2 regions of the Streptomyces sp. DS1-CR2 genome follow, and region 1 is predicted to be linked to the other one. Evidence: riboswitches for the same ligand, from Rfam matches in the RefSeq annotation. Region 1 holds a riboswitch; the other holds the start of a gene.

The links. Region 1 has a riboswitch for cyclic di-AMP ahead of ACY0PA_RS25715 (C40 family peptidase). Riboswitches for the same ligand answer to the same signal wherever they lie in the genome.
Region 2: another riboswitch for cyclic di-AMP. It lies ahead of ACY0PA_RS03705 (transglycosylase SLT domain-containing protein); the one in region 1 lies ahead of ACY0PA_RS25715 (C40 family peptidase).

Annotation. Positions count from the first base shown of each region.
Region 1 covers NZ_CM147085.1:5,339,234-5,346,997, reverse strand. Annotated here, with positions in the region: gene ACY0PA_RS25730 (lipase family alpha/beta hydrolase) at 1-884, shown strand, start outside; gene ACY0PA_RS25725 (M23 family metallopeptidase) at 1,106-2,722, shown strand; gene pcrA (DNA helicase PcrA) at 2,805-5,315, opposite strand; cyclic di-AMP (ydaO/yuaA leader) riboswitch at 5,583-5,732, shown strand; gene ACY0PA_RS25715 (C40 family peptidase) at 5,741-6,904, shown strand; gene ACY0PA_RS25710 (tellurite resistance/C4-dicarboxylate transporter family protein) at 6,932-7,764, shown strand, end outside.
Region 2 covers NZ_CM147085.1:745,813-753,576, forward strand. Annotated here, with positions in the region: gene ACY0PA_RS03700 (flavodoxin family protein) at 1-408, shown strand, start outside; cyclic di-AMP (ydaO/yuaA leader) riboswitch at 1,842-1,998, shown strand; gene ACY0PA_RS03705 (transglycosylase SLT domain-containing protein) at 2,001-2,741, shown strand; partial or broken gene ACY0PA_RS03710 (glycoside hydrolase family 43 protein) at 3,009-4,486, shown strand; gene ACY0PA_RS03715 (hypothetical protein) at 4,550-4,813, shown strand; gene ACY0PA_RS03720 (hypothetical protein) at 4,810-5,148, shown strand; gene yicI (alpha-xylosidase) at 5,167-7,392, opposite strand; gene ACY0PA_RS03730 (glycoside hydrolase family 3 C-terminal domain-containing protein) at 7,389-7,764, opposite strand, start outside.

The sequences.
Region 1 (7,764 bases):
CTCTCGAGGTCGCGATCCTCGCCGGGCACCTCCTGCTCTACCCATCCGGCATCATCCAGGAGCGCAGGGCCGCCCCGGAGCTCCCTGCGCTCGGCTACGCCCCCGCCCCGGAGGGCCTGGACGAGGGCGCCGACGACACCTCGTACCTGACGGAGAGCACCACGCTGCCGGAGTCTGAGGACCAGAACGCCCACGGCACCCCCGACAGCCTCAGCGCCCGCCTGCCGGTCGCCGAGAACAAGCCGCCGGTTCTCCTGCTGCACGGCTTCATCGACAACCGCTCCGTCTTCTTCCTGCTGCGCCGCTCCCTCGCCCAGCACGGCCGGCACCACGTGGAGTCGCTGAACTACTCGCCGCTGACCTACGACATCCGCACCGCCGCCGCGCTGCTCGCCCGCCACGTCGAGGAGATCTGCGAGCGCACGGGCCACGACCGCGTGGACGTCGTGGGGCACAGCCTCGGCGGACTCATCGCCCGTTACTACGTGCAGTGCCTGGGAGGCGATCTGCGCGTACGCACCCTAGTGTCGCTCGGCACCCCGCACAGCGGGACCACGGTCGCGCCGCTGATGGACGCGCACCCGATCGTCCGGCAGATGCGCCCCGGCTCGACCGTCATCGAGGAGCTGTCCCGGCCCGCCCCCGGCTGCCGCACCCACTTCGTGAGTTTCTGGAGCGACCTCGACCAGATCATGGTTCCGCTGGAGACGGCCTGCGTCGACCACCCCGACCTCATCGCGCAGAACGTCCGCGTCACCGGCGTCGGACACCTCGCGCTCCCCGTCCACCCGGCTGTCGCCGCCGGCATTCGGCAGGCACTCGACGCCGAGGAGACGGAAGGAGCGCGCGCCGCCGACGCGGTGGGCGGCCTGACGGTGGCGTGACCGCGGCCTGACCGTGCCCCCGGAACGGTCTCCGAACTGGCCAAACGTCGAACGATTCTCGAACGCAGGGCCAAAGCTCTGCCCACAGTCCGCCGAAAGACAGCCGAATGCCCGTTTCCTGCGAACGGGAAACCTGCCGAAGATTGTCGAGCCCGCGTACCGCCGGGTACAGTCACCGCACTGCTCTGGCAGCCCCTGTTGTCGAGGCGAAAGAGAAGTTGGTGAACGACCGTCACCCGTCGGGGACTCAGACCTCCCCGGCCCCGGCTCAGGACGCCGACTATGCGCCCTACGCTCCGTATGACCAGCAGAGCGCGCAGTACGGCGACTACACCGGTTACGACGGCCACGCCACCGGCGGTTTCGCGGCCGACCCCCTCTTCGGGGACCTTCCCGGCGCGCAGAGCACCGGCTCGTACGACAGCGGCCAGTGGGCGACCGGCGCGCACCAGACACTGACGACGCAGGACCCCCAGCACCACGACCCGTACGCGGCGCAGCACCACGCCACCGCGTACGGCACCGGCAGCTACGACACCACCGCTGTCTGGGGGGCCGCCGCTCACGATCAACTCGGCGGTATTCCGGCCCAGTCCGGACCGGACCATTCCGGCCAGTGGGACAACAGCGCGTGGGCCGGCCAGACCGGGCAGTGGGACGCGAACGCCTTCGGGGCGCAGGCGCAGGGATTCACCACGCAGGACGCGTTCGCCACGCAGACCTTCCAGGCGCCGGCGGCCTTCGAGACCGGGACTTACGAGACCGGAACCTTCGACGCGCAGGGCTTCGAGACCCAGGCGTTCGATGCTCAGGCCTATGAGACGCAGGCGTTCGAGGCCCAGCCCTTCGCAACACAGACCTTCGAAGCGCACACCTTCGACACCGGCGCGTACGACGCCACCGCGTGGAACTCCGCGGGCGCCGAAGGCGACGACAACGACCTCGACGCACGGCACGGCCACGGCCAACCCGACGCCCCCGAGCCGGAGTTGAGCCACAACGACGATCACCACGACAGCTACAGCGAAGGCCTCGACGACGTCGAGGAAACCGTCGCCCGCGACGAGCGGCCCGCCCCGGTCACCCCGGCCCAGCGCGCCCGCTCCCGCCGCCGCTCCCCCGCCAAGCGCTCCGCGCTGCTCACCGTCGCGGTGCCCTCGGTGTGCGTGATGGGTGTCGCGGGAGTAGCCGCGGCCTCCGTCGGCGGGCTCGGCGGCGACGCCGGCAAGGACACGACGGCGGCCTCGGCACCGGACGCGACCGCCGTGAAGCCCTCCGTCGCCAACAACAAGCTCGACACCCAGCTCGCGGACCTCTCCGCGGACGCCGGCGACTTCGCCGACCGGGCGAGCCGCACCCAGGAACGTATCGACCTCAGGGCCAAGCAGCAGGCCGAGCGGAAGCAGGCGGCGGAGGAAGCGGCGCGCAAGGAGCGGCTGCGGCCCAAGTTCGTCCTCCCGGTCAAGCAGCGCGGGCTGAGCGCGTATTACGGGCAGGCCGGTATCAACTGGATGTCCGTACACACCGGCATCGACTTCCCCGTCTCGTACGGGACCCCGGTGATGGCCGCGACCGACGGCACCATCCGCACACAGTGGAACAGCGCGTACGGGAACATGGCGATCCTGACGGCGAAGGACGGCACGGAGACCTGGTACTGCCACCTCTCCAGCCACGCCGTCATGAGCGGACCGGTCAAGGCCGGCGACCTCATCGCGCACTCCGGGAACTCCGGCAACTCCACCGGTCCGCACCTGCACTTCGAGGTGCGTCCCGGCGGCGGCTCGGCCGTCGACCCGCTCCCGTGGCTCCGCAGCCACGGGCTCGACCCGACGTAGCAGGGCCGAGCCTCCCGGCGGCAGCCTCCTGCAGTTTCCCCACAGGCCTACAGAGCTACAGCTTTTCCACCGGCCTACAGAGCTACAGCTTCTCCACCGGCGCGTACCGCAGCAGCAGGCGCTTCGGCTTGGGCTCTCCGAAGTCGACGGTCGCCTCCGCGTTCGCCCCTGTGCCCTTGACTCCGACGACCGTGCCGAGGCCGAACTGGTCGTGCGTGACCCGGTCTCCCACGGAGAGCGCGACGACCGGCTTCTCCGTCGCCCGGCGCGTGGCGAACGCCGGTGTCGAGCGTGAGCGCGACGACGAGAGGGACGCGGCGATCCCGCTCGTCGGACCCGCCGACTTGGCGGGCGCCATGGCGCCGGTCCGCTTCCACTCCAGATGCGTGTCCGGGATCTCCTCCAGGAAGCGCGACGGCGGGTTGTACGAGGGCTGGCCCCAGGCGCTGCGCAGGGTGGAGCGCGTCAGATACAGGCGCTCACGCGCGCGCGTGATGCCGACGTAGGCGAGGCGGCGCTCCTCCTCCAGCTCCTTGACCTGGCCGAGGGAGCGCATGTGCGGGAAGACGCCGTCCTCCATGCCGGTCAGGAAGACGACCGGGAACTCGAGGCCCTTGGCCGTGTGCAGGGTCATCAGCGTGATGACGCCGGAGCCGTCGTCCTCCTCGTCCGGGATCTGGTCGGAGTCGGCGACGAGCGCGACCCGCTCCAGGAACTCGGAGAGCGTACCGACGCTCGCCTCGCCCGCACCCTCGGCCGCGCCTTCCGCCGTCGCGCTCTCCTGCTCGAACTCCAGGGCCACGGCCGCGAGTTCCTGAAGGTTCTCGATGCGCGTCTCGTCCTGCGGGTCCGTCGACGACTGCAACTCGGCCAGGTAGCCGGTCCGTTCGAGCACGGCCTCCAGGACCGTGGCCGGGCCCGCGCCCGACTCGACGATCGTGCGGAGGTCCTCCATCAGCGTGTTGAACCGCTTCACCGCGTTCGTCGAGCGGGCCGCCATGCCGTACGCCTCGTCGACGCGGCGCAGCGCCTGTGGGAAGGAGATCTTCTCGCGCTGGGAAAGCGCGTCGATCATCGCTTCGGCACGGTCGCCGATGCCGCGCTTGGGCACATTGAGAATGCGGCGCAGGGGGACGGAGTCCTCGGGGTTGGCGAGCACCCGCAGATAGGCCAGGACGTCCCTGACCTCCTTGCGCTCGTAGAAGCGGACTCCGCCGACGACCTTGTAGGGCAGGCCGACGCGGATGAAGATCTCTTCGAAGACACGGGACTGCGCGTTCGTCCGGTAGAAGATGGCGACGTCGCCGGCCTTCGCGTCGCGCGCGTCCGTGAGCCGGTCGATCTCGTCGGCGACGAACTGCGCCTCGTCGTGCTCGGTGTCCGCGACGTAGCCGGTGATCTGCGCGCCCGCGCCCGCATTCGTCCACAGGTTCTTGGGGCGGCGGGATTCGTTGCGCTCGATGACCGCGTTGGCCGCGGAGAGGATGGTCTGCGTCGAGCGGTAGTTCTGCTCCAGCAGGATCGTTGTCGCGTCGGGGTAGTCCTCCTCGAACTGGAGGATGTTCCGGATGGTGGCTCCGCGGAACGCGTAGATCGACTGATCGGCGTCACCCACGACGCACAGCTCGGCCGGCGGGAGGTCGTCCGCGCGAGGCGGCTCGTCCTCCCCGCGGCCGCTGTCGGCCGACCCCACCAGCTCCCTGACCAGCGCGTACTGCGCGTGGTTCGTGTCCTGGTACTCGTCGACCAGGACGTGGCGGAAGCGGCGGCGGTAGTGCTCGGCGACGTCCGGGAAGGCGCGCAGGAGATGCACCGTCGTCATGATCAGGTCGTCGAAGTCCAGAGCGTTCGCCTCGCGGAGGCGGGACTGGTACATCGCGTAGGCCTGGGCGAGGGTCTTCTCGAAGCCGTCGGCGGCCTGAGCTGCGAAGTCCTCCTCGTCGATCAGCTCGTTCTTCAGGTTCGAGATCTTGGCGCTGAAGGACTTCGGCGGGAACTTCTTCGGGTCCAGGTCGAGGTCACGGCAGACCAGGGCCATGAGTCGCTTGGAGTCGGCGGCGTCGTAGATCGAGAACGACGACGTGAAGCCGAGCTTCTTCGACTCGCGGCGCAGGATGCGGACGCAGGCGCTGTGGAACGTCGACACCCACATCGCGTTCGCCCGCGGGCCGACGAGGGACTCGACGCGCTCCTTCATCTCGCCCGCGGCCTTGTTCGTGAACGTGATCGCGAGGATCTGGCCGGGGTGCACACCGCGCTCGCCGAGGAGGTACGCGATGCGGTGCGTGAGCACACGGGTCTTGCCGGACCCCGCGCCCGCCACGATGAGCAGCGGGGAGCCGCCGTGGACGACGGCCGCCTTCTGGTTCTCGTTCAGCCCGTCGAGGAGCGCCGCCGGGTCGAGCGCCGGGCGTGGGGCGCCGTCCCGGTAGTACTCGTCCCTGGCCGGGGGCACGTCGAACTTCCCGTCGAACAGGTCGTCCGGAACGTGCTCCGGAGCCGTGTCGTCCTCGGGCGGCGGCGGGGCATGCTCCTCACTGGCCTTCGAAGCCGTGAGGTCCGCCAGGAAGCTGTCGTCAAAGAGGCTGCTCATCGCTCTACGAGTCTAGGCCGCCCCACTGACACCCACGGCCGTCCCGGAAACTTCCCCCGACTTCGCGGCCCCAGCCACCTCTTGTAGCGCAGTAATTACCCCCAGTGAGGATTACCGGAGGTCGCGAACAAGATTGCCGAAGGTCACGAAAATGTATCGGGCATATCGAACATCAACCTTCACAGCAGCCACACGAGTTGGCTACCGTGCTCCGCGGGCCGCCCGTCCCCCCGCCGGCAACCGCGCCGCGAGCGGGTCGCCCCCGCTGAGTTCAGTACGCCGAGAGGCATGGAACCGGGGACCCACGACCTTTGGGGTGAATCGGCCGACGACCCGTCAGGGCACGGCCGTAGGGCAGCCTTCCGAATCTCCGCCCGAACCCGACAGCTAACCCGGTAGGCGGTCATGGGAAGGAGACGCGACCCTTGGCGTCGCACCGCAAGCCGCGCACCAGAACAGCCGGCCCCCGCACGGCCCCCGTCGTCGGCATCACCACGGCGGCCCTCACCTCCATCGCCCTGCTCTCGCAGACCGCGAACGCCGCCCCCTCCGCGCCGCCGAAGCCGAGCCTGGAAGAGGTCCAGAAGAAGGTCGACACCCTCTACCACCAGGCGGGCGTGGCCACGGAGAAGTACAACGCGGCCAAGGAGCGCACCACCAAGCAGCAGAAGCGCGTCGGCGACCTGCTCGACGACGTCGCGCAGCGCACCGAGAAGCTCAACAAGGCCCGCCAGGAGCTCGGCACCTTCGCCGCGGCCCAGTACCGCACGGGCGCCGTCTCCGACACCGCGACGCTGCTCCTCGCCGACGACGCGCAGGACTACTTCGACCAGGACCAGCTGATGAGCCGGCTCACGAGCCGCCAGAAGAAGGCCGTCGACGACTACCAGACCGAGCAGGCCGCCACCACGAAGAAGCGCACGGAGGCGGCCAAGAGCCTGGAGACGCTGACCACTTCGCAGGCCACGCTCAAGAGCACGAAGAGGGACGTCCAGCAGAAGCTCGGTGACGCCCGCGAACTCCTGTCGAAGCTGACCGCCGAGGAGAAGGCGCGGCTCGCGGCGATCGAGAAGAAGAAGCAGGAGGCCGCCAGGAAGAAGGCGGAGGAGCTGGCTCGTCAGCAGGCCGAGGCGGAGGCCAAGCGCAAGGCGGCCGAGGAGGCGCGCCAGCAGGAGAACCCGGGCACCGGCACCGGTTCGGGTACGGGTACGGGCTCCGGGGGCACCAGCGGCGGTTACGCCACCAAGGCCGCGAAGGTCATCGACTTCGCCGAGTCACAGATGGGCAAGCCGTACGTGTGGGGCGCCACGGGCCCGGACTCGTACGACTGCTCGGGCCTCACGCAGGCCGCGTGGAAGGCGGCCGGCATCACGCTGCCGCGCACGACCTGGGACCAGGTCAAGGTCGGCACGACCGTCACCACGGCCAACGCCCAGCCCGGTGACCTGGTTTTCTTCTACGACGACATCAGCCACGTCGGCATCTACATAGGCGACGGCAAGATGATCCACGCGCCGAAGCCGGGCGCGAACGTCCGCGTCGAGTCGATCTACTACATGCCGATCCACAGCGTGGTGCGCCCGGCCTGACCGCCTTCGTGGGGTTACGTTCGGGCGGTGCGCGGCCCGAACGCAACCCCACGTCCCGGACCCACGTGGTCCCAGCTCCCGCCGGCCGCCGGCGCCGCCGTCATGGCCACCGGCATCATCTCGGTCGGCCTGCGACTGACCGGTTACTCGGTGCTGAGCGGCATCATGCTGGTGCTCGCCGCCGCCCTCTGGCTCGTCCTCGCGGCGGACTTCGCGAAACGACTGGTGCGGGAGCGCGACCGCTGGGAATCCGAAGCGGACACCCCGGCCGCGCTCACCGCGGTCGCGGCGACGGCCGTCCTCGGCACCCGGATCTCCATGTTCGGCTGGCAGACCCTGGCCGAGGCGCTCCTCGCCTTGTCCGCGCTCGTCTGGCCGGTGCTCCTGATCAACGTCGCACGGCACTGGAAGCCGCGGATGCCGGGGGCCGTGTTCCTCGGCTGTGTCGCGACGCAGGGCCTCGTCGTCCTGGCGGCGACGCTCGCGCCCGCGGTCGGCGCGCACTGGCTCGCGTTCACCGGGATGGTGCTCTTCTGGGGCGGGATCATCCTGTACTGCTTCGCGCTGCTCCACTTCGACCTGCGCGAGGTGGCCTCCGGCGCCGGGGACCACTGGGTCGCGGGCGGCGCGCTCGCCATCTCCGCACTCGCCGCGTCGAAGCTCGTCGCGACGGGTCTGTGGAACAGGGACGACACAGACGTCCTGCGCACCATGAGCTTCCTGCTGCTCGCGCTCGATGTGACCTGGTACATCGTGCTGGCGCTGGCGGAGGTGCGGTGGTCCAGGCCACGTTACGACGTGCGGCGCTGGTCGACGGTCTTCCCGATGGGAATGACGGCGGCGGCGGCACTGTCCGTGAG
Region 2 (7,764 bases), 4.6 Mb from region 1:
AAGCGGGTGATCGAACGCCTCTACGCCTGTTCCAGTCTTCTCAACGACGCAGGACAGTACGCCTATTACGGCCGCGTCGGCGGCTGCCTGATCACCGGCAATGAGGACGGTGTCAAACACTGCGCGATGAATGTCCTCTACAGCCTGCAACACCTGGGTTACACCATCCCTCCCCAGGCCGACGCCGGATGGATCGGTGAGGCCGGCCCCGGCCCCTCCTACCTCGACCCGGGTTCCGGCGGCCCCGAAAACGACTTCACCAACCGCAACACCACCTTCATGACCTGGAACCTGCTGCACCTGGCCCGGGCATTGAAAGATCTCGGTGGCATCCCCGCCTACGGCAACCAGCGCACCGCCTGGGACGCCGGCTGCCGCCACGACTACGAAAACCCGGAACACCGGTAGCGGCACCCGCAGGGAAACGGACCATCCCGCCCTGGCGACGGTCAGATGCCGCGCACGCCGCGAACGCCCGCACACCCCGGCACCAGCCGCCCGCGTCCCGTCAGCCCACCGCACAACCAGAGCCGAGGAAGCGGCCCGTCCCACGGCTCACCACAACGCGGCGTTTCCTGCCGGGAAGCAGGAACGAGCCGCTCCCATAAGCGCGTTCGCGCTCGCGTCCAGCACGCCTTCGCTCGGATGTAGGGCTGAAATATCCCGCTCGCGTGACTGGCGAATCAAAGGAAAAGGCGTACACCGCGCCCTGCTCACTGCACGACCTCGGCCTTGCCGAATAGAGCACCCGCCCAGCGACAGACGACCGGACCTCACGAACTCGCGGATCATGTCGGAACAGCCTTTAGTCGCGCGCCCAGCCGAGTTCCCGCTCTGTCTGCACCGGCGCCGCAACTCCGGCATTGCCGTCATGTTCCATGCGGCCGAGTAACTGCCCCTATTCCTGCGCTTCTTCGCGGCGGACCTTCGGTTCGTGTCCGCCCTGACGCAGGTGCGTGCGGAGTTCCCGTCCCTCGTCCAGTCGACCACTGAGGCCCGGGATTAACCAGGCCTCCCACGCAGAGAGATACCTGCCCGGAAAACCGGAGTCGGCAGAGGATTTCAGCAGCCTCCTCCCGGTCCAGGCCGGGGACCTTCACTGGCATACCAGTGACGATCGGCAACTGAATCCCCATCACATGCAGACCGTCTTCTGAGCTCACGCGCATCCTGAGCCGGCAAGATCTCCGGGGGCAGCATCGGAGCCCTCACCTGTCCCGCCCCCGGGTATCCCGGGAGGCCAGCAGGCCAGCGGGCCGGCGGGCCGGCGGGAAGGGCACTCCGATGATGGAGCCCGTCGACCTCACCTCAGTCGATCCCTGAGCCAAACCGCACAAGGCCACACTCAGGCGCCATCCCGATCGGCACCCGCTCATGAACCGTGCAGCGGGGACGTCCGTCGGTCCGCGCGACCGCGCCAGCATTAATGGCGATATGCCGCATACAGTACCAAAAGCGACACGACGCTATGTCCGTCTTTGCGTGAGAAGTTGCCCTTTCGCATTATTAGCGGTGTAAGCGAAGCTCTGCCTCTATCACGAGGTATTGATGCGAAATATCGCACTCTGATACACCGTCGACCGTCATTCCAACCCGCATCGGCATTCAGTGAACCGTGTCACACGGCCGGACGCGGGCCCCGAGCTCTGCTGAACCCACTTCCCTTCTACGCAAAGCGGGTTGGGCTTTTCGATCAAAGAGAGCGGCGGGTTCTGGTCGCCCGAGGCAGGGATCTCACATTCCGTTCTCGGAATTCTGGTCTTGTTCTGTCGGCTCCTTCTCGCCTAATGTCGCCGTCAATCCGGATGGAACGCCGAATCCTGCCGCTATCCGGATTCCCTCCCATCCACTCGGTTACGCACGGCAGGAGCGGGGGACCCAGGTAAGCCGCCGATCTGGTTTCCGGAACGGCTCGGGGTGAAGTCGCATTCGCAGTGCGACCGGACATCTCCCGTCCGAACCCGACAGCTCACCTCGCAGGCGACGGAGAGGAACACGACATGCCCTCAAAGGGAAAGCACCGCCGCCCCAAGTCCATCTCGTTCACCCGGGGAATCGCCGCCGCAGGCACGGGCGCAGCTGTGCTCGCTCTCCCGGTGCTCGGCGCGACCAGCGCCGGCGCAGCGCAGGCCGCCCCGGCCGCAAAGAGCGCCGCGGCCCCCACGACGTACGTCGTCGCCGCGGGCGACTCCCTCGTCAAGATCGCCCGAGAGCACTCTCTGAGCGGCGGCTGGAAGAAGCTGTACCAGGACAACCGAGCCGCCCTCGGTGACAACCCGGGGCTGATCCACCCCGGTGTCAAGCTCACGCTCGGCAAGAAGAGCCCGGCCAAGCCCGCAGCCACCAGGGCGTCCGCCGAGCGGGCCGACCGCTCCGAGAACCGGACCACGCTCGCCGCCGCCCCGGCGAAGAAGTCCTACACGAACGACCTCGACGGCTGGATCAAGGAGTCGCTCGACATCATGGCCAAGCACAACATTCCCGGCTCCTACGAGGGCATCCACCGCAACATCATGCGCGAGTCCTCCGGCAACCCGCTGGCCATCAACAACTGGGACTCCAACGCTGTCGCAGGAACCCCGTCCAAGGGGCTCCTGCAGGTCATCGACCCCACGTTCACCGCGTACCACGTGCCCGGCACGTCGATGAACAGCTACGACCCGGTCGCCAACATCACCGCCGCCTGCAACTACGCGGCCGACAAGTACGGCTCGATCGACAACGTGAACGGCGCGTACTGACAGCCGGTTCCACCATGAGGCTCGCAGTCGTCGCAGGCAGACCACGCTTGCGCGCTTGCGTGCCTTACAAGGAGGACCTCCTGGGCCCGAACGGAAGCCCGACGACTGCCAGTTGAAGCGCATCGATGATGCCATGGCCCTGAAGTCCCGTAAGCATGAAGGGACTTCAGGGCCATTTTGCGTCCTGTCCAACCCCTTGCGCGCCATCACCCCGGTGCATATCCTCCCCGCGAATCGAAGCGCTTCGACATCACGGAGAGAGACAGCATGGCAGACCCACACCCGGTCATCCCCGGGTTCCACCCGGACCCCAGCGTCTGCCGCGTCGGCGACGACTACTACCTCGCGTGCTCGAGCTTCGAGTACGTCCCCGGGGTGCCGCTCTTCCACAGTCGCGACCTGGTGCACTGGCGGCAGATCGGCAACGTCCTCGACCGGCCCGGCCAGTTGCGGCTGCCCTGGGACACACCCTCCTCCGCCGGGATCTACGCGCCGACACTGCGCCACCACGACGGCCGCTTCTGGCTGGTCGTCACCAATGTGAGCCTGGGCGGCGGCAATCTGCTCGTCTCCGCGACCGACCCGGCGGGCCGCTGGTCGGACCCGGTCCCGCTGCCCGGCGTACCGGGCATCGATCCGGATCTCGCCTGGGACGAGGACGGCGCGTGCTGGGTCACGGTCGCCGGGATCTCCCAGGTCCGTATCGACCCGTACACCGGCGAGACGTTCGGCGAGCCGCGCCCGCTGTGGTCCGGCACACCGGGCGCCAAGGCCCCGGAGGCGCCGCACCTGTACCACGTAGGTGACTACTGGTACCTGCTGATCGCCGAGGGCGGCACCGAGCGCGGGCATGCCGTCTCCGTGGCCCGCGGCCCCGCGCCCACCGGCCCCTTCGAACCTTGTCCGGCCAATCCGGTCCTGACCCACCGCAGCACCGACGAACCCGTCCAGAACACCGGGCACGCCGATCTGGTGCAGGCAGCCGACGGCACGTGGTGGATGGTGTTCCTCGGGGTGCGGCCGCGCGGCGGCACCCCCGGCTGGCACGTGCTCGGCCGCGAGACCTTCCTCGCGCCGGTGACCTGGGAAAACGGCTGGCCGGTCGTCGGCCCGCCCGCGACGGCCGGGCCCGCGCCCGCCTCCGCCGAACCCTTCACGGACGACTTCGACGACGCCGAACTGCAGCCCTCATGGATCTCACTCCGCCACCGCTCCCCGCGGCACTGCACCACGAAGGAACGGCCGGGCCGCCTGACACTGCACGCCCTCGGGGGCGGCCCCGACGCCGCCGACGTCACCTTCGTCGGCCACCGGCAGCAGCACCTCTCCTGCCGCGTCCGCGCCCACCTCGACCCGGCGGACGGCACCGGCGGCTCGCGGTCCGGCTCGACGAGCGGCACCACTACGAGATCGAGGCCGACGCCGCAGAAGTACGGGTGATCGCCCGTGTCGGACCGCTGCGCACCGTGGTGGCCTCCACGTCCCGGGCGACGGCCGAAGGGCCGCTCGTGCTCGGCGTCGACGTGACCCCCACGGACAGCCCGCGCGACGCGCGCACCGGCCCGGACACGCTCGCGTTCGGCGTCGAGGAGCCGGACGGCACGTTCACCGCCCTCGCGGCCCTCGACGGCCGCTACCTGTCGACCGAGGTGGCCGGCGGGTTCACCGGCCGCGTCATCGGCCTGTACGCCGCGACCGGTACCGCCCACTTCGACTGGTTCCGCTACGAGCCGCTCACCATCTGAACCCGACCGCTGACCGAGACCACAGCACTCAACCACCGAACTCAGCCACGGAAAGGGACCTGTATGAGACAAGCACGGAGCCGCCGACGCCGCGTCGGATGGATGGCGGGCCTCTTCCTGGCCTTACTCGCCACCGTCGGCACCGCCCAGACCGGGGCCGTGGCGGCCGCCCGCCCCGCTCCTGCCGCAACCGCCTCCGCCATGGACACCGTCGCCGCCATGCAGCCCAGTTGGAACCTGGGCAACACCCTCGACGCCATCCCCGATGAGACGTCCTGGGGCAACCCGCCGGTCACTCATCCGGGGTGCCGTGGCGGATCGACGTGACGACGTACGACCCGCCGGTCCTCGCGGGCGCGACGGGGACGACCAGCTCCTTCGCGGCCCCCGCCCGGTTCCGGGGCGACTCCCTGGCGACCATGGAGGCCACATACGCCGACGGCACCAACGCGGGTCCGGCCGACTGGACTTCGTACGAGCAGTTCGGCACGGCGTTCGCCCCGGACTACGACGGCGGAACGCTCAGGCTCACCGCCGAATTCCTGAACTCCCTCAAGGACGGTGTGCCGGTGGCTCTCACCTTCCATTTCTGGAGCGGCGCCACCGTCACGTACCAGGTGACGCGGTCAGGAGACGCGGTGACGAGCACCGCCGTCTCCTGACCATGCACGCCGGGGAGGCTACAACTCCCTTACTTCGTACGGGAGTTCCGTTCCAGTCGCCTCCACCGTGACCGCCCCGTCGTCCGCGTCCCGGCGCACCCGGTACGCGGCGGCGGGGCTCCCGTCGTGGTCCGGCACCGTCACGGTCACATCCAGCACGCCCGGCGCGACGAGCAGGGTGACGCCGTCGGTCCAGTCGCCGTCGGGGCGCCGGTCGTCCGCGCCGAGCGGCACGACCGCGCCGGGACGGACGAACAGGGGCAGGCTGTCGAAGCCGTGGGTCTCGCGCAGCCAGCGCCCGCCCTCGACCCGCTCCCCTGTCACCAGCCGTGTCCAGGTGCCCTCGGGCAGATAGAACTCGACGTCGCCGTCCGCCGAGAACACCGGCGCGACGAGCAGGTCGGGGCCGAGCATGTACTGGCGGTCAAGGACCCGGCACGTGGGGTCGTCCGGGAAGTCGAGGAGCATCGGACGCATCACGGGGACGCCCGTGCGGTGCGCCTCGACCGCCGCCCCGTACAGGTACGGCATGAGGCGGTGCTTGAGCAGGGTGAACCTGCGTGCCACGTCCACCGCTTCCTCGCCGAATGCCCACGGCACCCGGTACGAGACATTGCCGTGCAGGCGGCTGTGCGAAGAGAGCAGGCCGAAGGCGAGCCAGCGCTTGAAGACGGCCGGGTCGGGGGTGCCTTCGAAGCCGCCGATGTCGTGCGACCAGAAGCCGAAGCCCGACAGGGACAGGGAGAGGCCGCCGCGCAGCGACTCCGCCATCGCCGTGAACGAGGCGAAGCAGTCACCGCCCCAGTGCACCGGGAACTGCTGGCCGCCGGCCGTCGCCGACCGGGCGAAGACGACTGCCTCGTTGCTGCCGCGCTCCTTCTCCAGCAGCTCGAAGACGGTGCGGTTGTAGAGGTGCGCGTAGTAGTTGTGCATGCGCTCGGGGTCGGAGCCGTCGTGCCAGACGACGTCGGTCGGAACGCGCTCGCCGAAGTCCGTCTTGAAGCTGTCGACGCCCATGTCGAGCAGGCCGCGCAGCTTGCCCGCGTACCAGTCGCGCGCGCCCGGATCGGTGAAGTCGACGAGCGCCATGCCGGGCTGCCACAGGTCCCACTGCCACACGTCGCCGTTCGGCTTGCGGACCAGGTAACCCAACTCCCGCCCCTCGTCGAAGAGTGGGGACTTCTGGGCGATGTAGGGGTTGATCCACATGCTGATGCGCAGGCCGCGCGCCTTGAGGCGGCGCAGCATGCCGACCGGGTCGGGGAAGACGTCCGGGTCCCAGGTGAAGTCGGACCACTGGTACTCGCGCATCCAGAAGCAGTCGAAGTGGAAGACGGTGAGCGGGATGTCGCGCTCGGCCATGCCGTCGACGAACGACGTGACCGTCTCCTCGTCGTACTCGGTGCAGAAGGAGGTGGTGAGCCACAGGCCGAACGACCAGGCCGGCGGGAGGGCGGGGCGGCCGGTGAGCGCGGTGTAGCGGCGCAGCACGTCTTTCGGGGTCGGGCCCGCGACGACGTAGAACTCGATCGACTGGTCCTCGACGCTGAACTGGAGCTGGCCGACGGACTCCGTGCCGATCTCGTAGCCGACCTTCCCGGGGTGGTTGACGAGGACGCCGTAGCCGCGCGAGGAGAGGTGGAACGGGACGTTCTTGTAGGCCTGTTCGCTGCTGGTGCCGCCGTCGGCCTGCCAGATGTCCACCGTCTGGCCGTTCTTGACGAACGGGGTGAAGCGTTCGCCGAGGCCGTAGATGTGCTCTCCGATGCCGAGCGCGAGCTGGGCGACCATGTGGTGGGCGCCGTCGGGGGTGGTGGCGAAGGCGGTGCCCTTTCCTTCAACAGCCGTCAGGCGGCGACCGGTTGAGGAGTCGAGGAATTCCAGGCCCCACTCCCCTGCCGTGTCCAGGCGGACGGTGAGCGGGCCCGTCGTCAGCTCGGTGACCGTGCCCTCGCGGGTCACCTGTGCGCCGGCGCCGCCTTCGGAGGGCAGCAGCTCGAAGTCGGGGCCCCGGTGCCGCTTGCCCGCGTGGTGGGTGAAGCGGACGCCGATGACGCCCTCGGCGGGGGCGAAGCAGTCGACCGTGATCAGAGGCTGGTTGAGGGTGTCGCCGCGGTCGCGGACGTGCCGGACGGCGGCGTAGGCGGTGAACCGGTCGTCGGCGGCCAGGATCTGGCGGACCTCGGTGGCGTACGCGGCGTGGACCCCTTCGCGCATCAGCCAGAAGCCGTCGGTGAACTTCATACGGTGGTCCCCCGTGGGATGAAGGTGAGCCGGGCCAGACGGACCTCGCCGCCGAGGCGCACGCGCAGGTCACGTACTCCGCGGGCGGTGAAGTCGGCGTCCAGGGTTACGTAGTCGTACGGGCCGCCGGTTGCCGGGACGGTGACCGTGCCGCCGTCCCCGATCGCGACGGTGCCCGCGCCCGCGACCGTCAAGCGCACTGCGCGGACTCCGTCGGTGCCCAGGTCGCAGGCGCTGTAGAGGAGTTCGGCGTCGGGCCCGGTCGCAGTGACGGCGTCGCCGGAGGTCTTCGTGCGGTCGACGATCGCCGTGCCGCGCTGTTCGTCGTACGCCGCCGCGTCCAGGCCGTCGACGAGCACTGGACGGGGCGCG